Regions from separate parts of the Shewanella mesophila genome, predicted to be linked through region 1. Evidence: predicted binding sites of a transcription regulator. Region 1 holds the regulator's gene; each other region holds the start of a gene.

Region 1 (8,147 bases):
TACCAGCCATACCCATCATTGAGTGTTCGGCATCTTCACGGATCACGTCAACCACATCATCGATAGTAATACGGCCTAGCAATCGATTAGTCTGTTCTTCCACTACGGGGGCGGACACCCAGTCGTGCCGCTCGAACAGCTGAGCGACTTCGCTGTCATCCATGGCTACAGGTATGCCTTCGAGATCGTCATTCATGATATCTCGCACCGATGCATTGGGATCGCAGGTGAGTAGATCTGCAATTCTTACCCCGCCAAGAAGGCTATCATGTTTATCGACCACATATAGGGTATCTGTGGCCTCAGGCAGCTCACCGCGAATACGCAGATAACGAAGAATGACATCGATATTGACATCAGGCCTAAGGGTTACCGTATCGGTATTCATCAGACTTCCGGCGGTATCTTCGGGATAGGAGAGTGCTTGCTCGACACGAGATCTATCTTGTGAACTCATCGACTGAAGAACTTGATTAAATACACTGTCGGGTAAGCTACGCAGAATGTAGGCGAGATCATCGGTATCCATACCTTCGGCGGCCTTAGCGACACGCTCTGGGCTCATCTGGGTAATAAGATGATCTTTTAGTTCCTCACCGAGTTCATCTAAGATTTCGCCCGTATGGGCTTGATCGATAAGCTGCCACAATACTTGACGAGTACGTGGTGGCGATGACTCTAAGATAAAGGCGATGTCGGATGCCGCCATGTCCTGGAGCATATTGCGCACGTGGACAAACATACCGCTACTAAGGGCTTGAGTAAGCCGGTGCATCCGCTGATCTGTGGTTTCACTATCTAATACTTCAATCGGCATGGCTCCCCCGAGGAATCAAAATGACTAAATCAGCTTTTGGGTATGTAAGTTGATGATTATTATAGAACGGAGCGTGCTACTTATAGCGATAAAAAACGTTAGCGGCATCAACTAACGGTGGGCAGATTATACGGCTTCTTCGAATTTAGCGTCAATAAGCGCGCTGATGGCATCGAGTGCTGCTAACGCATCTTTACCCTCACTAGTGATCGTAATGGTTTTCCCCATACCAGTTTCAAGCATGAGTAAGCCTAACACACTTGCGGCAGAGGCTTGCTTATCTCCTTGAATCAAGGTGACTTGAGCATCAAACTTTGCCGCCAATACCGCCAGTTTGGTTGCCGCCCTTGCATGTAGGCCGAGTTTATTGCAGATGGTTAGCTGGCGCTCAAGCTTCATGTCGCTTCAACTCTCTGTGTCGCGCTTGAACCTTGTGTTTGCCCTTATTAAATAATTTAGCGAGCTGGTCGGTGACATAGACAGATCTATGTTGGCCTCCAGTGCAGCCAATAGCGATGGTGAGATAGCTGCGATTGTTACGCTCAAGATGAGGTAGCCAGGTCTCGATAAGATTCTCTATTTGCCAAATAAACTTATTCACTAAGGGTTGCTGACTTAAGAATTGCTGTACTGGCTCATCTAGGCCCGTTAGTGGCCTTAGCTCTTGTTCCCAGTGAGGATTAGGTAAGAAACGTACATCAAACATAAAATCGGCTTCAGTGGGCATCCCGTATTTAAAGCCAAATGATTCAAAGTTGATCACTAACTCTTTATCAATGGTGCCAAGTAAGATCTCTCTTACTCTGTCACTTAAGTCATAGATGTTGAGGCTGGAGGTATCGATATAATGATCGACTAACTTAGCGATCGGCTCGAGCATTCTCCCTTCAAGTCTAATCGCTTCCTTCAGGGAGACTTGAGCACGAGATAGCGGGTGTAACCTGCGGGTCTCGCTGTAGCGTTTAAGCAGCACTTCATCTGATGAGTTAAGAAAGAAGCTTAATAATTCGATATCTTTCGGAAGGTTAGCAAACTGCTTATCTAGCTGGATATCTTGGGTCGGCATATTGCGAACATCGACACTGATGGCGACCAGATCGTTGCTGCCTTTAAGCTGGGCTAACAGTGACTCCATCATCTGCAGTGGCAGATTGTCGACACAGTAGTATCCGAGATCTTCTAACACTCTTAGTGCTACTGACTTTCCCGATCCTGAGCGCCCGGATACTATGACTAACTTCATTGGGTGATCACCTGATAGAGCTCTGCTTCATCTTGAGTTTTCCTTAGTTGTTTCATGATAACTTTATCATTTAACTTCTCAGCCATAGCGGCTAGTGTACTAAGGTGTTGCTCGCATTGATCTGCGGGCACGAGTAACGCAAATAAGATATCGACGGGCTGGTTATCAATTGCATCAAATGCGATTGGTTCAGCACATTTTATCAGCACGGCGACGGGTTGATCTATGTTGGTTAGTCGCCCATGAGGAATCGCAATACCATTGCCTATACCTGTGCTGCCCATTTTCTCTCTCGCCAGAAGGCTTTCAAAGATCTCTTGAGAGGAAAGGGTGGGGTACTGGACAGCGGCTAAGTCGCTGATAAGTTCCAGTACCTTTTTCTTACTGCCCGGAGTGGCGCAGGTTGTGCACTCCGGCCGCAGGATGGTACTAAGTTCCATCGTTAATGTTTAGTTTGCTTCTCTTTGTGTTTAATGACCTGACGATCTAATTTATCGATCAGGGAGTCTATCGCGGCGTACATATCCGCGTGTTCCGATGTTGCGAAGACTTCTCCACCTCGGAGATGTAACTTTGCTTCAACTTTTTGCATCAATTTTTCGACATTTAATACAACGTGGACATTATTGATCTGATCGAAATGTCGTTCAAGCTTTGTGAATTTCTCTTCAACATAGTTCCGTAGAGATTGGGTTATCTCAATGTGGTGCCCTGTAAGGTTTATTTGCATAAATTCACTCCTCCGGTTTCCAGTTGTTGATTACAAACTTTTACGTTGGTTCGATGGCGGTATCAACATAGCCTCTCGATATTTAGCAATTGTCCGTCTTGCGACTTTAATGCCTTGTTCTGCCAAAAGTTGCGCCATTTTGCTGTCGCTTAACGGCTTCTTCTGGTTTTCTGCTGCGACGAGCTTTTTGATAAATGCTCGTATTGCAGTAGAAGAGCACTCTCCGCCATCGTCGGTTCCCACATGGCTAGAGAAGAAGTATTTTAGTTCAAAAATGCCTCTCGGGGTGTGCATATACTTTTGCGTTGTTACTCGAGAGATGGTCGACTCATGCATTTCAACGGCTTCAGCAATATCGTTTAACACCATCGGCTTCATCGCTTCTTCACCAAACTCAAAGAAGCCTTGTTGAAAATCAACAATACAGTTAGTGACTTTTAACAGGGTTTCGTTGCGACTCTCTAAACTTTTCAAGAACCATTTAGCTTCTTGTAGGTGACCTCTAATAAATTGTCCATCGGCCTGACTCTTAGTGCTGCGAGCCATTGCGGCATAATGCTGGTTTACATTAATCTTAGGCATACTATCGGGATTAAGCTCTACGACCCAACGACCTTTTTTCTTCGTCACGGTGACATCCGGGATAACATATTCGTCTCGGCTGGCAGTAATAGCCAAACCTGGACGTGGATTGAGAGTCTGTATCAGTGAGATAGCATCGCGTAAATCGTCTTCTTTTAACTTAGTTTTTCGCATCAATAGGCGAAAATCTCTACCAGCGATAAGATCTAGATGTTCGCTAATCAACATTCTTGCATTGGCAATATGAGGGGTATCATTACCGTATTGTGCTAGCTGAATAGTTAAACATTCGCTGAGATCTCGCGCTGCAACGCCAACAGGATCGAAATGTTGGACGCGCTTTAGTACCGCTTCTATTTCATCCAGTTCAATTTCTGGATCGCCCATGGCCTCAAGAATATCGTCGCAGGTTTGAGTGAGGTAACCGCGTTCGTCGATGGCATCGATAATTGCGGTAGCGATGGCTAAGTCGTTATCAGAAAAGGGAGTAAGATTTTTTTGCCACTCGAGGTGTTCATACAAGCCTTCACTAGTTTCCCCTTGAAAAGGCATATCATCGTCGCGCATTGCCCCCGAACTGGAGTTAGGTGACGCTGTGTATACCTCATCCCATGTAGTATCAACTGGGAGTTCATCGGGCATGGAATCTTGGGTGAGCGCGTCGGATGTTTCTAAGCCAGAATTATCTTCACTCGAGTCGACTTGTAGCTTGTTTTCATAGTCGACCTCGTAGGTTTCATTGTTATCATTGCGCTCTTCTCGAGCGCCGTTGTCGGCGCCCTCTTGCTCCTCATCTAACTCTAAAAGCGGGTTAGATTCTAATGCCTGCTGGATCTCTTGTTGCAGCTCCAATGACGACAATTGCAACAAACGAATTGCTTGCTGTAATTGGGGTGTCATGGTTAAATGCTGACCCATTTTGAGCTGAAGTGACGCTTTCATCGTACTGCTATTCCCTTGTTTCTAATTATAAAATGAGAAAGCTTTGTTGGTGGCCTTAAGTCGTTAAAGGCAAATATTAATTATGTACGGCAAGGTATTTAACCTATGCCGATCGCTTATAAGATTAACTATAGCTTGAATTGTTCACCTAAGTACACTGCTCGTACTTGCTGGTTGTCTAAGATTTCAGCAGGAGTTCCCTCGGCAATCAAATTGCCATGACTCACAATGTAAGCTTTCTCACAAACATCGAGAGTTTCGCGCACATTATGGTCGGTGATTAATACACCTAGTCCGCGATTTTTCAGCTGTTCGATGATCTTTTTGATGTCGATAACCGATATAGGATCGACGCCAGCGAAGGGCTCATCGAGCAAAATAAACTTAGGATTAGCGGCTAATGCTCTGGCGATTTCAACTCGGCGACGTTCGCCTCCCGATAGTGCCATGCCTTGACTGTCACGAATATGAGTGATGTGGAACTCTTCGAGTAGATGTTCTAATTGCTCTTCACGTTGATCGTTGCTGAGTTCTCTTCGTGTTTGCAGTACTGCCATGATGTTGTCACGTACCGAAAGCTTTCTAAAGATACTCGCTTCTTGTGGCAGATAGCCAATCCCTTTACGGGCTCGCAGATGCATAGGGTCTAAGGTGAGGTCGTCTTCATCGATAAAGATACGTCCTTTATCGCTCTGAACTAGACCCACAACCATATAAAACGTGGTAGTTTTTCCTGCTCCGTTGGGCCCTAGTAGCCCCACGATCTGTCCTGTTCTTACGGTCAAACTTACATCTTGAACAACGGCACGGCTTTTGTAACTTTTAGCTAAATTGACCGCTTTTAATGTCATATCTGTCATTGCTTTTCCTGCTGCTTAGGTTGCTCTTCAGCGGGAGTTTTCGGGACTTCTTGGTAATTCTCAGGTTGAATAATAGTGATCACTCGATCGTTACCCGTGCTTTCGGCAATCAGTTGCTGTTGCTCAATATTGTAACGGATCTGGTCACCCGTCACTTGGCTGCCTTCTTGTTCAAGAGTGGCATTACCTATCAGTATCAGAGTACGGCTCGATAGTTCGTAGCGGATCTCTTTGGCGCTGGCTGAAGCTGGCCGTCCATTTTCCATCACTTGGGTGTATGTTGCGGGATTTCCCGTCGCGACCAGGATTTTGCCATTGCTGTTTTCTTTGCTAAATGCACGTAACTCATCTGCTAGGATCTTTATTGAGCCTTGGGTTACTTCAACTGGGCCATTGAAGATAATCTGATTATTCTTAATATCGGCTTCTTGGCTAGCGGCAGAGATCTTAACCTCTTGCAGTAGATCATTGTCCTTGGCTGTGCTACCTAAGCTAACTAGGGTTAGCGCGCAAGCAAGAATAAGGTTATTTAGTTTCATATGTTCCTTCTACCTGACTAGTCAGTCGTACATTTTGTGCATTCAGGTCAGCATGCAAACCTTGGCCTGTGATCAGAAAATCTTTACCTGTAATTCGAATGGTGCGGTCTGAGGTCATGATCATAGTATTTAGATCGAGTTCCAGATAGCTTGTCTCAATGGTTTGGATCGGTTCTTCTGGGCTAATAGCATCAATGATAACATTATTTTCTAGGGTTACTCGTCCGCTATTTTTATCTAAGGTACCTTTGGTTGAGCGTAAGCGCCATTGAGCATCACCATTTGCAGGATAGACTAAGTAAATGGGATCTGAAAAATAGGTCATATCTCGGTCGGAATAATACTCCATATGGCTTGCCGATACGCGACTGTTGATATTGCCTTGCTCGTTATACTGCACGCTTTTTAAGTCGTTGACGATATAATCTGGACGCTCAGATGCATCGAAAATCTGGTCGTTAGCCCCACGTTTTGTCTGCACCTGCCAGTAGAGGATTAATGCCGCACCAAAAAACGCTAAAATCGCCAGCGTGACTCTATTCATATACTCATTCCGTGCGCTGACTCAAACTTATCTTGGCTGAGTAAAATAAGATCCGTTAGCTCTCTAAGTGCGCCGTGTCCACCTTTAATCGTGGTGACCATATCGGCGTGTTGTTGCACATAAGGATGGCCATCGGCGACACAGACGGATAAGCCGACTTGCTGCATCACTGGCAGATCAACCATGTCATCACCTATGTATGCGACTTGCTGTGGGGTGACTTGGTAGAGCTTTAGCAACTCTTGATAAGGCACCATTTTATCATCGACGCCTTGATAGATATGCGTAATGCCAAGGGCTGTCATACGGTCTTCAACAATGCGTGATTTACGCCCTGTGATAATCGCAACCGGAATATCACTTGTTAGCAAAGAGCGCACACCGTAGCCATCGCGAGTATGGAAGGTTTTAAGCTCATCGCCAGAATTGCTCATATACACTAGCCCGTCAGAAAAGACGCCGTCCACATCGCAGATAAGCAGTTTAATCTGTTTTGCTTTTTGCCAGATCGCATCAGCGATTGGGCCGTAAAAACCTTGATGAGCCATGATTAAATTACTCCTGCTTTGACCATATCCAGCATATTGAGTGCACCAATAGGTTGTTGATTAGTATCGGTAACAATCAGGCCATTTATCTCTTTCTCATCCATGATTTTAAGCGCCTCAGCGGCCAAGATACCATCACCGACAGTAACACAACCCTGGGTCATGACTTGGCTAATAGAGGTGGTTCTTAGGTTCACTTCTGCATCGATCACTCGGCGCAGATCGCCATCGGTAAAAATACCCACTAATCGACGGTTGTCGTCAATGACGGCCGTCATGCCCAAACCTTTTTTCGATATTTCATATAAGGCTTCGGTGATACTGATATCTTGTGATACTAGAGGTAGGTTTGCACCTGTGTGCATTACATCGCTAACTTTAAGTAGTAGTTTACGACCTAGGCTGCCACCTGGGTGCGACAAGGCAAAATCATCTTTAGTGAAGCCACGGGCTTGTAGTAGCGCAACGGCTAACGCATCCCCCATGACTAAGGTCGCTGTGGTGCTTGAAGTGGGAGCTAATCCAAGCGGGCAAGCCTCCTCTGGCACTTCGATACATAAGTGCACCACAGAGTGTTTGGCCATGTTCGAATGAGGTTTACCTGTTACAGCAATAATGGGTAAGCCCATACGCTTAATGACTGGCATTAAGGTTAATATCTCGCTGGACTCCCCAGAGTTTGAGATCGCAAGCACGATATCGTTTTCACTGAGTACACCTAAATCACCGTGACTTGCTTCACCTGGATGAACGAAGAAAGCTGGCGTGCCTGTACTGGCTAACGTGGCAGAGATCTTATTGCCGATATGGCCAGATTTCCCCATTCCCATGACAATTACTTTTCCTGTGCAGGAGAGGATGAGTTGGCACGCTTTAGCAAATTCGATTGAATCTACGTATTGATAAAGATTGTCCAACGCATTGCGCTCGATATCGATAACATTGCGTCCCCATTGACGTAATTGTTTTGCATTTACCATCTTGTTCTCTCTTTGTTGTCAGCTGGTGCTGAACGTGAAATTAGGATAGAAAAAGTACCGCTTGGTACGCAACAAAAGTCACTAATAACACCCCTCCATGCCAAGGTTTTAACTGGCGATCCTTGCCCGTTAGCAGAATGAGTATGGCTAAGGCGCTACTTGTCGCTAATACCATATAAAAGTCTCGAGTGCTGGCAGACGCATCCACCGATCCTGGTGCGATAAGCGCTGGCAGTGCCAGTACCGCTAAAATATTAAATAGGTTTGAACCAACAATATTGCCAATAGCAAGGTCGTCTTCCTTCTTTAAAACGCCAGCAACACAGGCGGCCAATTCGGGCAAACTGGTCCCTACGGCAATA
Region 2 (8,147 bases), 2.1 Mb from region 1:
GGTATTCAAATCTTTCTGCGCTGCCGCTATACCACTCAATGCAATGTTAAATGACATAATTCACCTCATTAAATATCAATTTTTCGTCTTGGACCTTATGCCCTAACTCTCTGCTTCATCTATGTTTCAGAAACGGCAAGTACATCACCTAACTTAATACCGCCAATGCCTCTAAGGTTCAAAATTGCCCCCGTACTAGCCGTTCCTAAAGACACGCTAGTGACATGCGCATAAGTTGAAACAGCCAAATCTTGACTTTCACCATCGACCAGTCCACTCGCTTTAATCGAGTAATTACCACTGGTCACAGGTTCACCATTTTTATCTAGGCCATCCCAAGCGACATCAATATTGCCACCTGCGCTGCCATCAATCGTAAAGGTTTTAACCAGCTGTCCTTTCTCATCTTCGATACGAACAGTAATTTTTTCAATTGCTTCTGGCGTACTAACAATCCCTTTCAACGTTGGGTCTTCAGCAGATATATGCCCAGTATCCGATGGGATCAATACCTTCTGTCCTACCAATCCAGATGCCTGCAGCGCTTGGCTTGATGTCATCACCGTATTGAGATTAACAATCTCTTCATTCAACTTGGTAATACCATCAACCGTCGAAAATGAAGCCATTTGTGCAATCATCTGATCATTGTCCACAGGCTTAAACGGGTCTTGCATCGACAACTGTTGACTGAGCAAAGAGAAAAAGTCTTCTTGGGTTAACTCCTGACTTTTTGCTTCTGGAATATTGGACTCTTGGGGTAAACGAATACCGTCAAGAAACGGGTTTCCGGTTGTTTCCGTTTGCGACGAAGTTTGAGTACTCGTCGACTGCGGCGCAATCGACTGACCACTTTGCGCTTGAGCGCTGAGTGGAGATTGACTGCTTAAAGGATTAATGAGGCTCACTGCTTACCTCCTAGGAATTGCCAATACGTAATGTTTGCTGCAGCATAGATTTTGCCGCCTCAGCAACTTGTACGTTCATTTGATAAGAGCGTGATGCCGAGATCATATTTGCCATCTCTTCCATCACATTTACATTCGGTTTATAGATATAGCCATCGGCATCCGCTAACGGATGATCCGGAGAGTATTCCTTCTGTAATGGTTTATCACTTTCCACAATCCCTGAGACTTTTACGCCCTGAGAGGTTTGTTGCTGATGAGACGCTTTGGCCATCTCGGCTTCGAATACAGGATGACGCGCACGATAAGTCTGATCGATACTGCTCGAAACGGAATCAGCGTTTGCAATATTACTCGCGGTTGTATTCAACCGAATTGACTGAGCCGACATGCCTGAGCCTGCTACATCAAAGATATTAAATAAGCTCATAATTAATTTCCTTTAAGTGCCTTTTTTAGACCAGAAAACTTACTGTCTAAAAAACCGAGTGACATCTGATATTCCAGCGCATTTTGCATAAACTCAGACTGCTCTTGCTGTATATCTACCGTATTACCATCACCTGTATCGGGCTGGTTCGGCACTCTATAACTAATGTGTTGTTGACTAAGAGCTGCCAAATCAAAGTGTTTTTCATTACTGCGACTCATAGCCAGTCCACTTTGAGTGGTTCGTGCCGCCTGCAATGCCTTATCAAAATCGAGATCTTTAGCTTTGTAATGAGGAGTATCGGCATTGGCAATATTGGAGGAGATAACTTGAGCACGCGCCGAGCGTATCCCCAAAGTATACTGATGCACCCCCAGTGCCTTATCAAAACTAATCGCCATAAAATTGCCTCCTCATACAGATGCAATAATCAAAGCAATAGTCGTGCCAAATAAAGTTGGTAAGCGCTAATTAGATTAACAATGAAGCAGGCATAAAAAATGCCAGCCTTGGCTGACATTATTATTACTGTAATTTCAAACGTAAAGATGACTAGGTACGCTTTTGATAGTAGATCCCAGGATTACAACGGACCATATCAAACTCTTCCGTCAACCCTGCGATAGACTCTGATGCACCTAAAAAAAGGATTCCCTTAGGATTTAATGCGGCAGCAAATTGCCGCAAGATTTTAGCCTTTGCCTCTGGGGCAAAATAGATCAGTACATTACGACAGAAGATTATGTCGAATTTACCGAGCAAGGTATAACTATCTAATAAATTATGCGCTCTAAAATTGACTAAACGTTTAACGTTCGCCTTTATCGTCATGGAACTCGTACCTGAAGACTCAAAAAACTGACGCTTACGCTCATCCGACAACCCTCTACCTAGCGCCAAATTATCGTACTCAGCATTTTTGCAACGCTCCAACATAGATGGTGATAGATCTGTCGCTAAAATTGACGCACTTCCAGGCAATGCTCCAGGTTTACGTTGTTGATATTCTAATATGGTCATCGCCAGAGAATAAGGTTCTTGGCCTGAAGAGCAGGCTGCTGACCAGATTTTTAACGGGCGTCCCAAGCGAGAGTATTCGGGCAATAAACTATTAGCAAGCAATTCAAAAGGGTAGCGGTCACGGAACCATAACGTTTCGTTAGTGGTCATCGCATCGATCACCTCAGCCCGTAACTGACGCTCGGCGGGCTTCATAGAATGCTTAACCACTTCTGACAACGATGGTAGGTTATGTTTCCCCATCAAGGGCGCTAAGCGACTACGTACTAAATATTGCTTATTATCGCCCAACACTATACCGCTGTGTTGTTCCAGAAATAATCTAAATTGGTTGTACTCAGCTTCTGCAAGTGATTTATTCGGCACCTTGATATCCCAATATCAAAAAAGAAAACAGGCTACAACATACACTATAGCAAGCTTTAAACAGCTCAGCGTTATACATGAGCCTTCTAGTTGAAACAAGTATAAACTTATCAAATTTAGGCGCTTGCAATACTTACGCTCAAATAAAAAGCCAACTCCAATTACAAACTCAAATGCTTATTCACCGCAGCGGCTAACTCATCGGGATTAAACTTCGCAATAAAGTCATTCGCGCCAACTTTCTCGACCATTGCCTGATTAAACACGCCACTTAACGAGGTATGCAAAACCACTTTGATGTCTTTCAATTTAGGATTATTGCGGATCTCTGCAGTTAGCGTATAACCATCCATCTCTGGCATCTCGATATCAGAGATGATCAAAGGGATCTCTATGGCAACATTATCCATCTCAGCCGCAACACTCACTAACTTATCCAATGCCTCCCGGCCATCTTTGGCGGTATCGATCTGTAAGTTGAGTGACTCCAATGCTCTGACAATTTGCTTCCTCGCTACAGCTGAATCATCAATCACCATAATATGATAATGACGCTCCCGATCTATGGTGAGTTTTTCGTCGACTTCATGACTGATCTGAGTTTTAACAGGTGAAATTTCATCGAGGATCTTCTCTACATCCAAAATTTCAACCAATTCCCCCTCGATCTCTGTCACCGCAGTAAGATAGGAATAGCGTCCAGCCCCCTGTGGTGGTGGCAAAATAGCTTCCCAGTTCATATTAATGATCCGCTCAACAGACTTAACTAGAAAGCCCTGAACACTGCGATTATATTCGGAGATAATAATAAAGCAATCTGACGTATCTTCGATTGGACGCCCGCCCGTTGCCGCGCTTAAATCGATCACTGAAATGGTTTGCCCGCGAATATGAGCAACACCTCGAACGACAGAGTTTAACTTAGGTAAAGCCGTCAATGGAGGGCATTGAAGCACCTCTTTAACCTTAAATACGTTGATCCCAAACCGCTGGCGACCATTTAACTTAAATAACAACAACTCTAAGCGGTTTTGTCCTACAAGTTGGGTTCTTTTATTAACTGAATCAAGAATACTCGACATAATGCCTTTGCCCTGTTGTCGGGTGAATGCGAAGCCACCTCATGTTTATCATGAGTATAGGCATACTAATTGCTTTATCTAACTATATGACAACCAGACCTTAATTTTGTCAAATTTATGACTCTAATTTTCATAATAAATGTCAAAATTTTCGGCCACAAACAGAAGTATAGGTGCAATCTGGCAGTTCAAGCTAGTCTATTCAATATGAAAAACAAAATTTGGTATTTTTTAGCCGCTGTAGTCTGTTCTAACCCTGTCTTGGGGTCGGAAACTGCAACTGTGCCCTCTTTAACGACAATTTCAAACTTAGCGATAGATGTGATTCAGTCAAAAATAACGGTACCAAATAATGCTAAAGTAGAGATCAGTCCACAAAGCCTAGACACTCGTTTATCACCGCCAGCTTGCAGTTCTGAGATTAAAGCGGAAATCGCTAGCGATAGAGAAGTTGGGCGTAACAACACGGTTAAAATAAGTTGTGAAACACCTAGTCTGCAATATCCTTGGCAAATATTTATCTCTGTTCGTGTTGATATTCTTTACCCCGTAGTTGTAGCGACTCAGACCTTAGGTCCAGGTGATATCATCGCCACAGATCAAGTAAAGATTGAGTATATTGACCAAACCAACCTACGTGGACAGCAATTTGATCAGCTAGCTCAGGTGACGGGCACCAGAGTTAAACGCAGAATTGCCTCCAACCAACCTATTTTTAATAATAACCTTTGTTTTGTTTGCAAAGGCGATATGGTGTCAATCTTTGCTCGCTCTGCAAGTTTTGAGATAAAGACTATAGGTGAAGCCTTAACTGACGGCAATTTAGGTGACCGAATACAAGTAAAGAACAGTAAATCCCATAAAACAATAGAGGCTGCAGTGATCAACATAGGTGAAGTAGAAGTTAGAATGTAAATTAGATAAACTCATAACAGTAAAAATTTGCCCAAAGTTGGACAAAATTGACTAAAGCTATAAAAGTAAGTGCCGATACACAAGTATGTTGATCTCATTTTAAAAAGTTGGAACCCACAATGGCTATTAATATAAAGCAAGTAAATACAGGCACTAATAACCGAATCGCAACACCGTCGGCCAGCACATCATCGCAAAGTGCGAGTACTTCTTCGCAGGCGAAAGCCCCCGCTCAAAGCGTAAAAAGTGATTCAGTGTCAATTACATCTCAGGCTCAGCAATTGCAAAGCGTACAAGCAAAGCTAAGTAATATACCTGAAATTGACCTCAAAAAAGTTGAAGAAATCAAAACTGCTATTGCCGAAGGTCGATATAAAGTTGACGCAGATAAGCTAGCGAGTAATATTGCGCAATTTGAAAATGAACTGCAGGACTTGAATTAACCTTTTATGGATTCGATAACCGATATAGTCACCAATCAACATAAGCTATTAAGCAGCTTAAAAGCGATTATTGAAGCAGAAAAAGCGGCACTGATTGCTCAAAACGCTGATCAATTATTAGCGCTAGCTAATGATAAAGCAAAGTTGTTAGATGAGATCAAATCTGGTGATGAGATGTTATCGTTACATCCTGAAAACGCGATGCTCAAAAGTGATGAGATACTACTTAAACTTGTTAACCTCACAAAGCAAACGTTAGATGAGTGCAAACAGTTAAATGCACAAAATGAGACATTGATTGAACATAGTATGGCAAGCATCAACCGATTCTCGCAAGCACTCCAAGCCAGCAGAAACGCCTCTAGCCTCACCTATGACGGCAAAGGAAGAACCTCTACCATATCAACACTTGGTAATGACTTAAAAGCGTAAAACTACGTAGTAGAACTACGTTTATCCGTAACGACTCAAAAATAGGTAACGTCTTTGACTTTTTGAGGTCGATTCTGTTGTTGATATAGCGCCCAAACTTGAGAGAAATCTAATTCTAACTCTGTCACATAATGATCTCCCGCGGGATAACTCTTAATGACTTTCGCTCCACGAATCACCCCACTTACCGACGCTTGAATATTGTCATCAGATAACATCCAATCTCGTACTTGGCTTGATGCATTAAGTTGCTGACCATACACTTGCTCAGCCAATTCTCGATATGCGGCAATTTTAGACGCTTGCATTGCCATTAACACTCGCTGTGATTGTTCTTTCGCGGGTTGAGTATCCAGCGGGGCATAACCGATAGCAGTTAATGTTGGAAACGATTCTGGACTTTCTGTTTCCCACTGAATATATCTATCTTGAGAGGCACAGCCTGCCAATATCAATACCATTGCAATAACCATGTTCTTCATTGTACTTCTCCGCCTATCTTTATTTTGCCTTGTCCCGCAGATTGATTACGAAATAATAAACCATCTTGCGACACCACAGCATCTGACATGCTTAAATAACCTGGTAAATCTGACACGCCGACGCTAGCAGAAGCGACGGATACCACTCGATTGTTGGTTACATTAACAATACGGCTATTAATTAATACCGCGTCTACAGACGGGCTCATGGTAGTGACCAGTACATGCTCTACTGGTAGATCTGAAGGCAATTGTCGCCAATCTCGTGTCAGTAAAAAATCACCTTTGTCTGTAACTCTGACGTTATCACCAACATTAAGATCGATTAGATTAAATTGATGATCATGCAGAGCAGCAATTAACCCTTGCTGAATTTGTAGACCTAAACTGTTAGTTACCATCAGCGTCTCTATTAACACTGGCGTTGCAACCAATAAAGGTTGTTTTGGTGTTAATTGATCATTTTGCCTCACCAGTTCATTAGCCAGTTGCTGAGTTAAGTGTATTACCGCCGAAGTAGACGGCAAATGATTGCCGCTAACCAAAGCTTGCGAATCACGGTCGTCGGTGGTCGAGCACGCGCCTAACATCAACATAACCGAAGTTAAAAGTACTTTCCGCATAATAATTCCTAAATAATATAAATATTAACGTCATTCCTACGGGCCATTTAACTAAAAGAGATTCGAGAGGAATTGCAATCTTAACGTCAAAATTAGGCTCACAGTAAAGAGTACTGCAATTTTCAAGCCGTTACTTATAAAGATAATCTACTATTGATGTCATCCCATCGGCAAAACAACGAAATACTTTAATGCAATACCTTAATGCCATGCAGTAGGCATAATATTTGCTTCAACACATCATTAGTTCACTTTTGTCATATAAATGTCGCTAGTCCTATTTTTATGACATATCCATGAATTTAGGAAGCTCTTATGCAAAGAAAAAGAACACCCTATAACAACAGAGATGAAAATTTTTTTTGGCGCAGTGGCGTTGCTTCTATCAACCTTGGTCATCAGACATTCGATAAATTACATAGAATAAATTTACCGATTGAAAACCCGAAAATTTCATCAGCAGGTTCTTGTTTTGCACAGCATGTTGGGCGTTGGCTTAATAAAGAAGGTTATTTATTTAATCAAAGCACAATTGAAACTAATCAAGTTTCAAGTTTTGCTTTCGGCAACATATACACCCCGCGATGCTTTCTTCAGTGGTTTGATATTATTGATGAGAATAAAGGTTTTGATATTGCTTGCGCTATTAATAATGAAAACAACCGCTACTATGACCTCTTAAGACCTAGTGTTTATCCCTCTGGTTTCAATACAAAAGATGAGTTAGTTAAGGCGAGAATGTTAGCCGCAAAAGAGATGTATCAAACCCTTAAAAATACAGACTTGCTTATTTTTACACTTGGTTTAACAGAGTCTTGGAAAGATCAAAACAATATTTTCTATCCTAGTTGTCCAGGTGTCATATCTGGACAATTTAACGAGGAAGCACATCAATTTCATAACTTTTCATATGATGAAATTTGCTCAGATTTAAAACAACTAGAATCACGGCTTACATCAATCAATTCGCACATCAAAGTTATACTAACCGTATCCCCTGTGCCACTGACGGCAACAATGACCAACAAGCACGTACTAGTCGCAAATCAACACTCTAAATCACTACTGCGCACTGCTGCCAGCTACATTTGTGATAACTATGACAATTTCGAATATTTCCCCTCCTTCGAACTCATTACCGTTTCTACAGATAGCGATTTTAGGTTTGAAACGAATCGAAGAACTGTTACTCCCGAGGCCGTAAACTATGTAATGGAACACTTTAGAATGGTGCTAGATAACACTAACAATATGACTTCAAACTCCAATCAGAATAAGCTTTCAAATGTTAAGCACAGAACAGCAGATACTGAAGAAGTTGTATGCGACGAAGAACTCATCGAGTCCGCAGCCAAGCTGACAAAACAATCACTAGACAATCCAAGATGCGATCTTACCCTATTTGGTGACAGCCATATGGGTAAATTATCAACAGCACTTGACAGA
Region 3 (8,147 bases), 1.7 Mb from region 1:
AAAATTGGTTTCTAATCCCCAAAATGCCATTAAGTATTGTGGCGGCACGCCATAGGTCTGTTGCAGTTGCAACAAGAGTGTCTGATGTTTTTTCAGCAGTCGACGCCCCTCTTGTACACGCCAATCTGTCACTCGTTTACTAAAGTAGTTATCGAAAGTTTGGCTAAATTCGGGCTGTTTCTTATCGAGTTCGATCACCCGAGTCACATACTTTACTTGTCCTAATGTTTGATCGATCGTTTTAGCTGAAATTCCTGCGTCGGCCGCCTTTTGCTTTAAGGTCATAATGCAGGTATCGAAAGCCTCATTGGCGTGAGTTGCGGCGCTAACCCCACAAGCGAACATAAACGAGGCGATGGTAATGATTTTTTTCAAAGCAAGGACTCCAATAAAGGGGGCTGAACAGATCCACGACCGCAAAAACTAACAGCCTAAAAAAAAGAAGGTCGCGCCAGCACATCATAACGATAGAAACTATTTATACTAAGCGTTTTATGATGAAATATTACTGCGCATGTTAGATTTACCAGCATCTGTTTAAATAGTGCGCTTTTTCATAAAACTATCGCTTGGCGCAAGTTGCGCTTGGCGTATAATGGTGCCGTTTTTAACAGATATCTAAGAGATCCAACATGACTGATAGCAATCCCGTTTTAGCACGCTTTATCGAAAACGTAAAAGAGCACCAAGCCGTTTGGGGCCTTCAAGACGAAACTGGCGAAGGCTGGGTAGTATGTGATTCTTCTGAATATGAAGAAACTGATGTCATGCCTTTGTGGTCAAGTGCAGAAAAAGCCAAAGTGCATTGCACTGAAGAGTGGCAGGATTATCAACCTGCAGCAATTAAGCTTGAGGAACTTTTAGAGTACTGGATTAAAGACCTTCACGATGACGGTGTGCTCGTTGGTGTAGATTGGGTTGCAGAACAAGACTGTGTAGAGATCGATCCTATCGGCCTTGCTAAGAACTTAGTCGATATCGAACAAGAGTAACACTTGTTCATATCACGCTATTTTAAGTTAGCAGAGAAGTGACTTCATCTTGTCTGCTAACTATCCGCTTATCGACATCCCGTTTGAGCTGCGCCATACCTGCTGGTTTTGTGCAGAGCCTTGCGATCACATTTTTAACTATGAAGCCCAGCACTACACCCCGCATCCTTCGCTCGCCGTTCCCAGCTGTAAAGAATGCTTAAATCTTGCCACTAAGTCGCCGCTAACCTCTATCTGGGATTGCCATATGGCAGTTAAAGATGAATTGATGCGTATTTATGCTAAACATTTAGCCATAGGTGAAAACTGGACCGAACAGGAACTGGCTGAATCAGAGTTCTCCTGCAAAGTCTTTGAAGGGTTTAAAAAAAGTGCTTGGTTTATGTATCTGGTGGCTAAAAATAGAGTCACCTTCACGCCTTGGCCACTGAGCCTAAACGGCATAGCAATCGATACGGCTCAATACCAACTTGGCTTCCAGTTTGATGGGGTTAACTTTAGCTCAATATCAAAAGCTGTCACGCACTACAGTCAAATGCTTGGTCTAGACAAACCGTTCTTACAAGAACTCGTCACCTTAGTGGGCCGAGATAGATTCGGGTACGCGGTACGAGTCGCCCGAATCAATATCGCATCAACTAAAGCAGTAAAACGGCAAGTAGTACTCGATATCACTCACGAAAATTGAACTGACTGATTGCTATCGAACAGCCTAAGATCCAACAATTTCTCTCAGTCGGTCCTGCACCACACCGACCAATAGATCTGGTTGAAACTTCGAAATAAACTTATTACATCCAACTTTCTCTACCATGGCATTATTGAAACTGCCACTTAACGATGTGTTCAAGGTGATATACAACTCGCTCATACGTTTGTCTTTGCGAATTTCGTGGGTTAAACGATAGCCATCCATTTCAGGCATTTCGGCATCGGTAATTAACATCAAAATTTCATCATAGATGTTGCGCCCTTCGTCGCACCACCCCTGCAATACATTAAGCGCTTGCAGGCCATCTGATGTTTCGATTACTTCGATTCCCAGCGGCATTAAGGTATCTTTAATCTGACGCCTAGCGGTAGAGGAGTCATCAGCAATGAGGATCTTACGCCCCATCATACTCTCCACTAACGACTCATCGAGTACCCCTTCTGAAATGGCAATATCATAGTGGATAATCTCGGCTAACACCTTCTCGACATCGATAATAGACACCAGCTGAGTACGCCCATCAACCTCGACTTTAGTAATGGCGGTCAAGTAATTATGATTGCCCGCACTCTTGGGCGGAGGCATGATATCCCCCCAAGTCATATTAATAATATGCTCAACCTTACCCACCATAAAGCCTTGAACGCTACGATTATATTCGGTGATAATGAGGTTGGCATCACCTTCATCTGGCATAGCTTTAAAGCCTATGGCTTGACGCAGATCGATAACTGGAATGGAAGTACCTCTAATATTTGCCACCCCTTTAATGCTGCTATGGCTGCCAGGTAATTCGCTCAAAGCCGGTAACTTAACCACCTCTTTCACTTTAAAAACATTAATAGCAAAAAGCTGAGTGGCGTTAATCCTAAACAGCAGCAGCTCTAATCTATTTTCACCGACTAACTTGGTACGTTGATCAACGCTATCTAGCACTCTAGCCATAAACTTCTCACTATATGGTGGTAATATTTAGCTTACTTTAGCTTCCATTATAGCCCTTAATATAAAGCTACAACGAATAAGTATATCACTGTATTACTCGAGTTTTATTGACCAGGATTAAGTGCAACGGGTGCAACTGGAATAATTCGAGAACCATGTTTTGTAACAATATCCATGATCCCAAGATGTAACTCTTCGGAGACAACCTGGTACTTAGGAAAACTCTTTGTACCAATATAAGCAAAGATATTCACTTGCAGACCATGCAATCCAAACCCCTTAAAGGTGACTCTTAATGGCTCTTTCATTACCGATTCGTGGGATTCCAGCATCTCTTTAATATCGGCAATAATCCCTTTCAGTTTTTCGGTATCAGTCATTAAATAATCCAGACGTATATCCGCTTTAAAACGGATTTTTTCCCGCTCTGAAATATTTTCGATCTCCATCTCGACCAGTTTTGCATTGGGTACGTGAATGAGGGTGCGATCCAACGTCCTTATTTGAGTACAGCGCAAACCAATCTCTTCGACTGTGCCTCGAATAGATCCAAATTTACATAGATTACCCACTTTAATCGGCGCCGCAGAGTAAAGCGTGATCGTGCCAATAAAGTTCTCGATAGATTGCTTTGACGCTAACGCGATGGCAATGCCACCAATTCCCATTCCCGCAATAATAGCGCCAGCATTAAAGCCTAAGTGTTCTAACCAGATCAAAATAGCCAATATGACAAAAATAACCCGAATAAAATTTATAAGGGGTCTGAGCAGCGAAGCTCCCTGCTTTTGACCTTTATTTATCATTCGCTGCTTAAGGCCCGCTTGAATGATCCCCATTCCAGACCATCCTAACCAAACGATAGAGACAAATGTCAGAAATCCTGTGTCCATAGCTTCAAGGGCTGCAGCAGATATTGTACCGCTGCTCGACCATGTGCGAACGACTATCACAGCAAGGAAAAAACGCAGCGGGCCCGCCACGATGGAGGCTAACTCTGTTTTTAGATGATAGTCAGTGCGTAATATTAATAACTTACACAACCAAGTAATTGGTATAATGACGCAAAATGCGACAATCAGGTAGGTCAATATCAGTGCCCACTCCCATGTATTTACCTTGAGAATTCGTCCTTCAGGAAGATTGCTGATAAACCATTCTGCTACGGGTCCGTAACCCAAATTTTCATATAATCGAGGCACCTTAGCGACCGTTGCGTTAGAGATCTTCCAAATACTGCCGCTATCGCTAGGGACACGTTGTAGGAAGAGTGCAATTTCATCACTCGGCAACTTTATGCGACCAAAAATATCGCGAAAACTAGGAAGTTGATCACCGTCTGCGCCTTGAGGGGTATCATTTATCTGCTCAATATCGATCCAAATATTTCGATCGATAATCGCCTGTAATTGTTTGGCGTATTCGGCTCCTTTATCCCTTGACATGTTGTCTGGTAAGTAGCGCAAATCTAAATATTCTGCTGCCCTATTGTAATCTTGCTCATAGACAGCACGAGTAAATCCCTCTAACGTACCTCGGGGCGTATCCCTCTGTAAACTATCTTTATAATCATAAGCTTGATCAACCTGAAGAGCTTCGTTTTCACTCACATCTTCAACTGCAACCCCGTTCATGATATCTACAACATTCGTCGGTGTTGCCGCAAAGCCAGTAAAAGGGGTAATTGCCAAACCCACCCATAACAAAAGCCAATTTTTCATAACTATCCAAGCCTTTCTAAGAGTTAACAAGCGCTTACAAATTCTACCATTTATTAACAATAACAAAAGCAATCTTATTGTTACTTGATTATAAAAGTGAAGTTTTCATCAATCCCATAACACGTGTTGACATCTACTCCATTATCGATATACTCGCTTAACTTTGAAATTCCCTGCCCTGTTTTCTTGTATAGCCAGACCCATTCGTCACCGCATCCAACAAAATCAGCAGTATCCTCTTCGTCATAGTATTGTCATGTACTAGTGCTTTACTGTTTGGCGATCCTGTATCTCATAGATGGTATTTATAACAAACTTTTTAGTTTTATATCCATAGAGTGCTTGATTAGATATATAAAGGTGGGTAGTCTCAGGTGGTTAAAACTCATCTTTCGCAAAAAAGCTAAGGATATTTTATTGTTAAAATTCAACTGCTAATTACGCAGACAACATTAAGGAGTATGGCCTATGTCGTACAAAATGAACGGTCATGAGATCACGGTAAACTTTCCGGTGGCCTCTATATCAGTAAACAAATCCTCTATCGCATTCACCGATAGTTTAGGTAAAAATAGAGAAACCTTTTCTAAGCGCACTGAAGCACTTCAGTTCATGAAATGGTTACTCTCAAGTAATAAATAACCCTTTGCTATTCGATACATTGCCTCTCACTCGTATCGAAGGTTGCTACCGCAACAAGTAGGATTGACACCATTACGTCAACGACTCAGCATATTTCATTTGGTCTAGGTTGTATCACTTTCACAGATACCAACCTAGCCAAGTGGTATTACTCACCAAACTTACGCTTATATCTAGGTAACATAGATTGATTACCTAACAGTCCCCCTTGGTGTATATAAAGTATTTTTTCCCCAGAATTTTCCGTTAGATAATCCAGCAAAACTATCCATCCCAATGGATCATAGAGCAGTTCAAACTCAATTCCAGTCTCTTTCAACTGACGCCATATTTTAAAAAATTCCGAATAGAGTTTACCAAAATGATAGCGTTTCCTGCTCGGTAAAATCACGGGATGATATGCGGTATTAGGTGCTAGCTCGCTGAACTGTTTGCTAAGATACTCATCTCCTCCCACAACCGCACAAGTATAAACGCTTATATTTGGATCCAGCTCCACAAATGACTTTTGCAAAAACAGTGCAGTGGTTCCGGTTCCTGAAGGTAAGAACACTGACAGAGCAGATAGCCCTTGTTGCCTTTTCCACTGAATAATTTCAATGGCGAGTTGACGAACGCCATGTTCAGCATAAAGACATCTCCCCCCTTCCGGTATAAAGAGTTGCTCAGAATCTCCCGTCAACACACATTGCTGTAGATAAGTTAAACTATCACGGTTATTTCGGTCTTCGCACTGGCTTAAATTAATAATTTTGGCGCCATTTTCTAGCGCAGCACGATAATTACCGATCGGGTTTTCAACCAAATAAGAGCCAATATGATCAACATAGAAACGAAGTTTCCAGCCTTTAATTTTAGCTAAAGCTGACATCGAATACAGCGAGTTAGCCTGCGCAGAACCATAACCAACTAAGGTTTTGCCCCCCTCAAACTCGTTCTCAAGAAAGTAGGCAAACTTACGCGCTTTATTGCCAGAAAACTCCGGATGTAGAAGATCATCACGTTTAACAAACACGCAGTGATCATCAAGCAAGATTTCATGTACGGGAGTTTGAGCTAACTTCATATTCAACGGCTATGCTTACAGAGAGAGAGCCAATTTTACACTGCTCTATCGCGATGAGCAATTTGACCAATTCTTGATATTTTACATCAACAAGGAAGCTTGTCCGCGAACAAAAATCAGCATAATAGCTTTATAAACAACCACCTAAACCATGGCATGGTTCTTGAATTAAATCCCCCTAAATAGCGTAGTCGATACTCAATTAGCTCATTCTCGATTTTTATAAGGATACATAAATGCCATTACTTCGTTTAATTTTTAACATCGCTTGGTTTTTACTCGGAGGGTTTGTGATGGGCCTGGCATGGTGGTTAGCTGGGCTTATCTGCTTCATTAGTATTATTGGTATTCCATTTGGTCGTGCTTGCTTTGTTATCGGTGAGATGACCTTTTGGCCATTTGGTCAAGAAAGTATTAATCGAAAATCACTGACGGGAACAGAGGACTTAGGAACCGGCCCACTTGGACTAATAGGCAACATCATCTGGTTCTTATTTTTTGGGATCTGGCTAGCAATTGGCCATATTACCCATGCACTAGCCTGTTTTATCACCATCATAGGCATCCCTTTCGGGATCCAGCACCTTAAGCTAGCTATTCTAAGCTTAACGCCAATAGGGCAAACCGTCACAGCTAAGGCTTAACGATCTATTCGTACTCTGATAGAGGCCTAAACTTAGGTCTCTATCTCGCCAATTTAGCAGCTCGCTTCTATAGGCCTGTTGATTTTTAGCGTGGTAAACTGCAACTATTTCATCGACGCAAGATACTCTTCTACGATTTGCTCAGGATCGATCAAAGCGAGTCCATCATTAAAGACTTCCCGCCACCTGTGCCCTTCTGGGGTATTTTTAAATGCGATATAAAGTTGCTTTGATGCCAATAACTGCTTGTTCATGTCTAGCTTGTTTTTAAGTTCGACCAGATGGGGTTGATGAATATAATAGTTGTAAACGTATTTATCGATCACCGCACCATGGACTCTACCTGTAGCCACTTTACGAATATTATGCTCATCAGAGCTAACGACCTCAACATGCTGAACACCGCTTGTAATCATCTCATCTAGCTCAATAGTGTTCACGTAATCTCTAACGACACCCAGGGTATATTGATTAAGATCTTTGATACGTGACCATTTAATCGGGTACAAACGGCGCTCTAATAACCCTAAAGGGCTGCTGCCAATCGATGCAGAGAACACATATTGATCCGTAGGATAATAATATTCAGGAAAATAACCGCTATATATAGCGTCCTCACGGCTCACCATCCTGATCGTTCGGCTCCAAGGATAATAATCGACATGTAAATCATGCCCCTTCGCCTTCAACGCAGCACTGACGACCGCAGCCGATGCACCGCCATCTTTAAGTTGTTCCCCTGTATAGGGAGGCCAATTTAAAGAGGATAAAAAAAGTGTTTCCCCTTTAGCACTAAACACTAAAGCGGTAAAACAAACCAAAGCCCACGAGAATAGTCTACAGATAGCCATTTCTCCTCTTTTATCTCGCGCCATACAACCACTAAGCTGATATCCTTGCCAACAATTTACAATGTAAAACATTGAGTAATGTTCCTCGGATCCCCAAAAAACAGATCATCACATAAAAAGTCATCACCATATAACAAAGATGGGAAACACAGTGGAACCCGTCATCTGCGTAACATGATTCTGTGCCAACATCGTTATGCTGAGCGTGCTGACGACAAGTCGAATGAGTAAATGCAATCTCCTTCTCCTTAAAAAACACCCATGTATTTAAGGCAAAATCAGCATAAAAAAATAAACGACCTCCTAATTATAGTCGTTAGCTCAAAAAGCAATATAATCGTTTGTTACAGTTACCAGATAGCCAATAGTATAAAAATAGGGCAACTTAAATACTAAGCAGTTAAATACTAAGTAGGTCGTTATTTGGAGAGTGATTATGCTACGTAAACTCATAATAACTGTAGCTGGTAGCCTATTAACGCTTCTGGGGATTGCCCTTATAGTGTTACCAGGGCCCGCATGGTTACTATTGCCTATTGGCCTAGCCATCTTGAGTTTAGAATATGATTGGGCA
Region 4 (8,147 bases), 1.2 Mb from region 1:
GGGGTGATGGTCAATGCTCAGACTATCGCCGCCAATTTCCATGCACAGATGCCTGTGGGGGATACGCCAGAAAAAAGCCGTGGCTATGAGGGTTTTTATCATCTGATTGAGATGGCAGGGGTTACCGAAAAAGCACAATTAACCTACTTGATCCGTGATTTTGAGCTAGATGCTTTTGAGCAGCGAAAGCATTGGTTAACAGAAAAGGTCGAGCAATATAACGAAGCGCTTCAGCAGGGAACCTTGAGTATTGTGATCACCGATAGTTACTACAATATGCGTGAGCAACTGATACCTTATCCTCATGTTATCGACATCGCTAAGCAGGCAATGTTGAATATTGATGTCGAACCGATTGTCGATCCTATTCGTGGTGCTACCGATGGTAGTCGCCTGTCATATATGGGATTACCTTGCCCAAACTTGTTCACTGGTGGACATAATTTCCATGGTAAACATGAGTTCATTTGTTTGGAGTCAATGGTAAAAGCAACCGAGGTGATTGTTGAGATCTGTAAGCTAACGGCAAGGCAATATCGTTAGGATCTGGTTGGAAATTAAAGGCTATTGGCTGAGACGAACTCTGGAGAGTCAACTTCAACGACTTCGACGGGAAAGCTGACTTCGAAACAAGCGCCGCCCAGTTCACATTCTGGCTGATAACGCATTGTTCCATTCAACAAAGTAGCCGCGTTGAATGCTGCCGATAACCCAAGCCCTGTGCCACCCTGTGAACGGGTCGTGGTATAAAATGGCTCAAATATATGGGAGGCAGCCTCAGGGCTTATTCCTTCACCATCATCCTGAATTCTTATGGTAAGAAGCTGGTTATCAACATTGGCATCTATGCGTAGTCTGCCATTGGTTCTATTTTTGAAGCCATGGGCATAGGCATTTGAAAACAGGTTGGTAATGATCTGCTTAAACAGGCTTAGGTTAGTCCAGATAGTTAAGTTGGGATCAAGATGATAGTCGACGTTAACAAGTTGAGTACCATAGATAAATTTCATTGATTCATGATGCTCTATCAGTCCTTGTTGCACGTTGATGCAGCGCTTCTCTTCCTGGCTTTGCTCTGCGGCAATGGTTTTAAATTTTTGAATTAAACTGCTGGCACGAGAGATATTATTGATGATCAATTCACAGCTCTGTTGGTATTCCACTAAGATGCTATTGATCTCTTCGAGTGTGGCATTCTCACTGTGAATTAACTTAATCAACTCTTCGATATGGGTCAGTTGAGTGCTTGCCGCAGTAAGACAGATACCTATTGGGGTATTGATCTCATGGGCCACTCCAGAAACTAACCCTCCTAAGGCCGCCATTTTCTCCTGCTCGACTAATACTTCCTGTGCCCGCTTTAATACCAATAGCGACTGCTCTAGTTCGGCGGTTCTCTCTTTGACTTGTCGTGCGAGTTCATCTTTATAGCTTCGCTCAAGTTCGAGTAGTCTTTCTCTGTCTTCAAGGGCTTCTTGAAGTTCAATTTTTGACCTCTTTATATCGTCAAAAGATGTTCTAAGCTGTCGTTGCATTTGGTTAATGGCTTCAGCCACTAACCAAAATTCATCATTTTTATGGCTATTTTTGACGAAAACCAAGGGTTCAAAATCACTGTCTAAATCTATGTTTTGGCTATACTCACTGAGTTTGTGAAGATGACGAGTAACCAAAAACCACACTAAAAACAAAATGAAACCTGCAACAATGAAGGTCTTAACTGCGTTGGATAGTAGAATAATGATCGCCCGATCGAGTAGCTTCTCATATACCACACTCAAATCGGCTTGTACCGTGAGTGTGCCGACATTGATATTCTGCTCGCCCGAGACGTAGGTTAGTGGAAAAGATTTTTCGATGGTGTTTTTCGGTGTTGCTATCCCCGCTTGCCATTGCTGACCGCTATCATCATAAATAGCGATATAAGTAATATCGGGCAATTGAATCAAACCATTGATTTGGGTGTTAATAAGGCGTTCGTCAATAACCCAGATGCTTGCGGCCATGACGTCGAGGTTCACTTTTTCAATGCTCTCGAATTGATTTGAAATTCTATTGACGTCGCTGCGATAGTCATTGACCAGTTGATAACCTGTCGTTAGTAAGGTGATTAACGAACTAAAAAGGATAATAGACAGAGTGAGCTTTCTGCCTATCGGGCTTTTGAGTAGTTGCTTTGTCATATTTGGCATTGAAAAGTTCGCTTACCTTTATATGCTATCGATACGATGATGCTCTAGCTCATCGCTTGCAGAGGAAAGGGATAGCTTTAAGCATAGTCTCGATCTTATTTTCTGCATGATCTAGTTGATAAAAATAGTCACAAAGTAATGTTTGTTAAGTCTTTCTTGTGGTGTTTTCTTTGGCACTATATTTGCAAGTGACTAAGTATCTGCGGATTTTTGACACTAGGTATCGAGATGGACAAGCTGAATCTGACTCTGTTTAAACATGCAGCGCCAAAACAAATGGTTTTTAATCTTATGTTGTGGCTTACATTGGTTAGCTCCGCATTACTTTTCGCACCAGTTTCGCTGCTTGGGGCGCTAAAGTTAGATAGTGTAGTTAATCAATATGCCCACTTTATCGGACTTGGACTGATTATAGGCGCAGCATATTTATTGATGAAAATTGCTAACTACTTTCTTGATGAAGCGATTCATTACTTACGGAGTAAGCGCACCGTCGAGACGATAGAGAACAAAGTACTATTGCTCGATCCAATCGAGAGAGCCTTGCTGCGCGAGTTTTTCTTGCAAGGGGAAGCCGTATTAACTTTGCCTGAAAATGAAGCTGCGGTGAAAAGCTTACTTGAAACTAATATCTTGGAATATCTAGGTAACAAGAAGCATTATGCTATCCACGGACCGACGGCTGACTATAAAATTTCTATGGCGGCAAGACGCTACCTAAATCGACAAGTGCTGCGTTTACCACCAGGTGAGCCTAACCAAGAACAGATGCAGTTATTGATTAAGGCTAGGCCTCACTTTATTCATAGTGTGGTTCCGAGCCGCAAGCACGCTGCATGATCCAATAATGGGAAAACATAGACAAAAAGAGGGGGCATAAGCCCCCATTCGCATTAGAAAAGTGTATTCACACTGAGCCTGTAGGCTCTATCTATTCTGGTTTTGATTTCGATATAAACAGCCACATGAGATATGACATTATTCCGATGGTTGTGAAAATAACGATCATAGACATTAAACCAATGGGGTTACCAAACATTAAATCTAACCAAAATGCCATTTGAGAAGTCCTCTTTCGCAGATGTTTATACTGATGTCAGAGCTAAATTAGCGCGAATGGATGTTGCCAATGCTGATCTCGATCAAGTAACGCTGTCAATTCGATACTTTTGTTAAATATGGGTACTCAATTTGTGATCGAGATATCGAATTGAGTCGTGCTTGGTATAAGCGTTAGCTGTGATTGAACCAGTTAGACGGAATTTTGTTCATTTGATAAAGTGAAAGCTTCAAAAGGCTTGCCATTAGTTAAACCAAAGGTATAATTCGGTTCACTAGCTAAGGGTAACCACTTAGCATAGTCTATTTGATAATGCCGGAGTGGTGGAATTGGTAGACACGACGGATTCAAAATCCGTTTCCTTCGGGAGTGACGGTTCAAGTCCGTCCTTCGGTACCATTATCAAAAATTGCTCTTTAAGAGCTACTCTCTTTAGAGAGAGAAAGCCTGCCTTAGAGCAGGTTTTTTTATATCAAAAATTTGCAGATGTGGTGGAATTGGTAGACACGCTAGCTTCAGGTGCTAGTGGCCTAACGGTCGTGCGAGTTCAAGTCTCGCCATCTGTACCAAGTTGTGACTGACAAAATGCAATCCCTAAGAATGGAACCTGCTTAAAGCAGGTTTTTTTATGCCTGAAATTTGTCAATATTGCAGATTGTCTCTCATATGATACAGCAGTCCCTCTTATAGCCTAAGTAGCTGGAGCGCCATAGACGCTCCATTTTTGTTTCTGTTTGCCTAATCTACAGGTGATTAAAAGTTATAACCTAGACCAATCATATAGTGATCGTGCTCGAACTCCTGATAGCTGGCCTCTAACATCAGATCGAGCTGAGATAAGAGTGGGTAGCGATAGCGCAGCCCCAAATCATAAATGGTGTCGGCTACCTTACCCTTGTTAAGATATTCATAGTTTTCCGCATCGGTGAACAGGCCTGCGTGGGCAACTAATTGACTCTCGTTAAACAGGTCGAAGCCGTAGTTGATCTCTGTATACCATGCTTCTACGTCTTGGTCGTAGCTTACCATAAGGTTAAATGCCTTATAGTCGAGGCTGGCTGTGTATTCGACTGTGTAGCCACCCGCCCCATAGGTATATTTCATCGCATTGAAGCCCAGGCCCAGATCTTCGTTGATCATCTGGTAGTAGCCTCCGTAATAGTCGATTTCATAGTCCTTTAAAATGTTACCTTCATCTTCATATCGATAGGTCTCGAAGGAAGTGCCCAGATAGAAGCCACTTTCATGTTCCACCATAAGATCGCCCTGCAGTGTGGGCTTGTCGTCACTGATGGTCTGGCCGCGCCACAGGTAATTACTTAGTCCCATGAGTACGCCCGATGCGGCGAATTGACTTTCTTCTGCTGCCAGCGGTTGGCTTAGGGTGCAGGCGATAGCTAAAGCGCATGAGGTGAGTATTATCTTATTCATTATCAACCCTTAAATTATTTTTTAGTTTGTTCTAATAAATTTTAATTAAATCTGTTTAAATACTTTTTTTGCCACATATGTTGTGGTGTTTAGATTGTAATGAATATATTTAAATAAAATAATTGCTAGTTGTTTAAATATCTTTTATTTGTGAGTCAGTGGCTTTTTTCTGTTTTTGTAAAAATAAGATTTTCACTTGTTAGGAGAGGGTAATGTATTGTGCTTGTAATTGATGCCTTGTTAAGTTGTTGTTTGATGTGCATTTATTCTAATCTTGTGTAGTATCGCTTTGAGTGTCTTATTTTGGTGATTTTGGTAAACCTATTTTTTATAAAGTAAAAATAACTACTTCCTTCATGTTGTTGTTATTGATTTTTGTTATTGGTTTTTAGTGTGATCTGGCTCCCTATTTATTTTGCTTTTGTTTGTATGATTTTAATGGTGGCAAATGTGAATTTAAAATATGTTTGGCCATTTATATATCATCTCTGAATTTCTTTAGTTAACGCCTATAAACTAATCGGCTGAAATAAAGAGATAAGTAGAATAATAAGGAATGTCTATGAGTGAAGTGTTTACGTTATTCGAGCTTGTTAGCCGATCAATATTATTAGGAGTTAAAGATGTTAGATAGAAGAAGAACACTCAAACTCCTGGCTGGTGGTGCTATTGCAACCACAGGCATGATGTTTATTCCAGCCGAGGCGGTGATCGCCGACATTCGTCGTCAGGGTAAAAAGCGTCTGGCTATGGTGATCGATCTCGGGCGCTGCAATGGTTGTAAGGCCTGTGTGGTCTCCTGTGGAATAGAAAATGGTAACTTGCCAGATGAGCACAGAACTCAGGTTCCACAACACAGTGTGGAACTAGAGGGTAAGCAGTATGTGTTTAATATGCCTATCCTCTGCAACAATTGCGATAAGCCTTCTTGCGTCTCTGTCTGTCCGACGGGCGCCACTTTTAAGCGTGAGCAGGACGGGATAGTCGTCGTGGACTCAGAGCTATGTATCGGCTGTAGCTATTGTATCCAGGCTTGTCCTTACGATGGAGTGCGCTTTATTCACTCGGATACGGGCACAATAGATAAATGCAACTTCTGTATTCAGCGAACTAGTCGTGGGCTGCTGCCTGCCTGTGTCGAGACCTGTACTGGCGGCGCACGTGTCTTTGGGGATATTAATGATCCCGAGAGTGAAGTCTCCAAACTAATACATCAACATAGACCGCTGGTGTTGCAGGCAGGTAAGCAGACATCCCCTAATGTGTTTTATATCGGCTTGACCCAAAACGAAAGCGACACAGCTTACAGCATCAATTCTCCTCAAACTTGGCAGAGGTAACAGCATGGATCGTAGAGATTTTTTAAAGGCGGGGTCTGTTACCGCCATGATGACAACTGGTGTGTTGGACGCCAAAGCCGCGACAAAGACTGAGATTAGCGATGCCGAGATCAGCCGTTATGCTCCGACGTCGTTGACGCCTGATTACTATTTTGATCAGGACAAGCAACTGGTGGAAAATCCTGAGCAGCGTTTCGCTTTCTCGAAGTGTTTCGGTTGTTTCAACGTCTGCGGTGCTCGGGTCAGCATAGATAACAAGACTGATAGGGTGCTGCGCGCCGTCGGGAACCCCTATACCTTGACCAATAATGCCGGTCAGCCCTTTACCATGGAGACGCCGCCTAAGGAGGCAATGTTACAGCTATCTGCGGTCAGCGGTCAGAACCAGAGCAATCGCGCCACCTTGTGTGGACGCGGTAATGCCGTGCCCGATGCGTTTGATGACAAGCACCGTATCACCCAGTGTCTTAAGCGGGTGGGTAAGCGCGGTGAGAATCGCTGGAAGAGTATCTCCTACGAGCAGCTGCTTAAAGAGGTGATCGAGGGCGGCGATCTGTTCGGAGAGGGCAAGATTGAAGGACTCAGGGCTATTCATGATAACCCTGCGTTAGCTAATCCTCATTATCCCGATTTCGGTCCGGCGAAAAATCAGTTACTGGTCTCCACATCTTCAGAGCAGGGTGCTCGGGCCGATTTTTTACACCGCTTTGTCAAGGAATCCTGGGGCACGCCTAATATAGGCAATAAAGACTCCTACTGTGGCCACCAACAGGTGGCGGGTTGTGCTTTGGGCTGTTTTGACGCTGTCGACGAAATGGCCTTGCCCCAGGTGGATTATGAAGAGACCAAGTTTGCTATTTTCATCGGCACGAATCCTGGGCTGAGTGGTAATGGGCTCAATGTGGGCTCTCGCCGTCTGGCTAAGGCCCGTAGCGATCGCCCTGATTTTAAGTATGTGGTTATCGATCCTATATTGCGTTCCTTAACCTCTGAGGTGGACAATAACCAAGGTGAGTGGTTGCCCATTATTTCGGGTGGCGATACCGCGTTGATGTTTGCCATGATGCAGTACATCATCAACCATGATCGCTATCGCCGTGCCTATTTGGAAGCGCCGAGTCAGGCCTGCGCAGATGCAATTGGTGAGATCAACTACACCAATGCCACCTATCTGGTGGTCAAAGAGCATGGTCATCCTTTGTATAACCAGTTCCTTACAGCCGAAGCCTGTGGCCTGGGCGAGGCCGAGGTCAAGATGGTGATCGACAAGGCCACGGGTCAGCTGGTGACAGGTGAGAGCGATCAACCTGCCGAGCTCTTCTACAAGGGCAAACTGTCGATTGGCAACGGGGGCGAGTTGCAAGTCGAGACCGCCTTCTCACTGCTTAAACAGCGGGTCAACGAGACCTCTATGCGCCAACTCTCCGAACGCTGTGGCATCTCTGTGGCTAAGATAGAGGCGCTGGCCAAGGAATTTACCTCTCATGGTCGTAGTGTGGCAATCGAGACCAATACTGGTTGTAATGCTTCGGACGGCGGACAATTCGCCTTTGCCATGATCATGTTGGCTACCTTGGTGGGTGCTCATAACGCCAAGGGGGGCATGATGCATATGGGGGGCGTGGGCTACGCCGCCATGTATGACATCTACGATGGTCCTCTGTATAACCTAATGGATTTTAAGCATACGACATTGACCGGCTTTAACGCTGAGCGTTCTGGCGACTATGAACAGAGCCATGAATACCAGCAGAAACTGGCCAAGGGGCTAGATCCTTACCCTGCGGATCAGCCATGGAACAACACTTTTGTACAGGATAACAGCGGCGAGCTGCTGGTGGCCCATGCCAACAAGAATCCTTTCCAGTTCAAGGCGTGGATCACCTGGGCGACCAACCCCATCTATGGCTGCTCTGGTTTGCAAGATCAGGTAGAGGAAAGCATAAAAGATCCGAAGCAACTAGGGCTGATCATCGCACTGGATCCCTACATCAACGAGACCAATGTCTTTGCCGACTACATAGTGCCAGACTCACTGCAGTATGAGCAGTGGGCTAACTCACGCATGTGGGGGAGTGAATTTATTGGTGATGTGGCCTGTGTCCCTGTGGTGGCGTCGCGTAA

What was found. Region 1 encodes sigma-54, which starts transcription at its own class of promoters, with help from an activator protein. Its sites were predicted from a motif close to GTTGGCACGNNNNTNGNNT; they were not measured.
Region 2: flgA (flagellar basal body P-ring formation chaperone FlgA) is a predicted target of sigma-54. The motif match lies at 3,863-3,881, and genes of this name have one in related genera.
Region 3: K0I73_RS10260 (YccF domain-containing protein) is a predicted target of sigma-54. The motif match lies at 6,229-6,247, and genes of this name have one in related genera.
Region 4: K0I73_RS16400 (superinfection exclusion B family protein) is a predicted target of sigma-54. The motif match lies at 2,362-2,380, and genes of this name have one in related genera.

The regions. Positions count from the first base shown of each region.
Region 1 covers NZ_CP080421.1:612,452-620,598, forward strand. The annotation lists gene mgtE (magnesium transporter) at 1-817, opposite strand, end outside; gene K0I73_RS02735 (HPr family phosphocarrier protein) at 944-1,216, opposite strand; gene rapZ (RNase adapter RapZ) at 1,206-2,060, opposite strand; gene ptsN (PTS IIA-like nitrogen regulatory protein PtsN) at 2,057-2,500, opposite strand; gene hpf (ribosome hibernation promoting factor) at 2,503-2,790, opposite strand; gene K0I73_RS02755 (RNA polymerase factor sigma-54) at 2,821-4,314, opposite strand; gene lptB (LPS export ABC transporter ATP-binding protein) at 4,443-5,174, opposite strand; gene lptA (lipopolysaccharide transport periplasmic protein LptA) at 5,171-5,713, opposite strand; gene lptC (LPS export ABC transporter periplasmic protein LptC) at 5,700-6,257, opposite strand; gene kdsC (3-deoxy-manno-octulosonate-8-phosphatase KdsC) at 6,254-6,805, opposite strand; gene K0I73_RS02780 (KpsF/GutQ family sugar-phosphate isomerase) at 6,808-7,785, opposite strand; gene K0I73_RS02785 (calcium/sodium antiporter) at 7,826-8,147, opposite strand, start outside.
Region 2 covers NZ_CP080421.1:2,852,832-2,860,978, forward strand. The annotation lists gene flgE (flagellar hook protein FlgE) at 1-57, opposite strand, end outside; gene flgD (flagellar hook assembly protein FlgD) at 120-908, opposite strand; gene flgC (flagellar basal body rod protein FlgC) at 919-1,338, opposite strand; gene flgB (flagellar basal body rod protein FlgB) at 1,341-1,739, opposite strand; gene K0I73_RS12630 (CheR family methyltransferase) at 1,891-2,730, opposite strand; gene K0I73_RS12635 (chemotaxis protein CheV) at 2,886-3,806, opposite strand; gene flgA (flagellar basal body P-ring formation chaperone FlgA) at 4,014-4,721, shown strand; gene flgM (flagellar biosynthesis anti-sigma factor FlgM) at 4,841-5,164, shown strand; gene K0I73_RS12650 (flagella synthesis protein FlgN) at 5,171-5,596, shown strand; gene K0I73_RS12655 (LPP20 family lipoprotein) at 5,632-6,078, opposite strand; gene K0I73_RS12660 (FlgO family outer membrane protein) at 6,075-6,701, opposite strand; gene K0I73_RS12665 (GSCFA domain-containing protein) at 7,017-8,147, shown strand, end outside.
Region 3 covers NZ_CP080421.1:2,343,391-2,351,537, forward strand. The annotation lists gene K0I73_RS10225 (lytic murein transglycosylase) at 1-345, opposite strand, end outside; gene K0I73_RS10230 (DUF2750 domain-containing protein) at 633-992, shown strand; gene K0I73_RS10235 (hypothetical protein) at 1,042-1,680, shown strand; gene K0I73_RS10240 (chemotaxis protein CheV) at 1,705-2,649, opposite strand; gene K0I73_RS10245 (mechanosensitive ion channel family protein) at 2,754-4,370, opposite strand; gene K0I73_RS10250 (hypothetical protein) at 4,839-5,012, shown strand; gene K0I73_RS10255 (pyridoxal-phosphate dependent enzyme) at 5,161-6,078, opposite strand; gene K0I73_RS10260 (YccF domain-containing protein) at 6,315-6,722, shown strand; gene K0I73_RS10265 (substrate-binding periplasmic protein) at 6,827-7,573, opposite strand; gene K0I73_RS10270 (PGPGW domain-containing protein) at 8,010-8,147, shown strand, end outside.
Region 4 covers NZ_CP080421.1:3,712,503-3,720,649, reverse strand. The annotation lists gene pepT (peptidase T) at 1-543, shown strand, start outside; gene K0I73_RS16405 (sensor histidine kinase) at 558-2,192, opposite strand; gene K0I73_RS16400 (superinfection exclusion B family protein) at 2,421-3,032, shown strand; gene K0I73_RS16395 (DUF3149 domain-containing protein) at 3,124-3,252, opposite strand; tRNA gene K0I73_RS16390 (tRNA-Leu) at 3,567-3,651, shown strand; tRNA gene K0I73_RS16385 (tRNA-Leu) at 3,735-3,821, shown strand; gene K0I73_RS16380 (TorF family putative porin) at 4,006-4,683, opposite strand; gene dsrO (sulfate reduction electron transfer complex DsrMKJOP subunit DsrO) at 5,307-6,023, shown strand; gene K0I73_RS16370 (molybdopterin-dependent oxidoreductase) at 6,028-8,147, shown strand, end outside.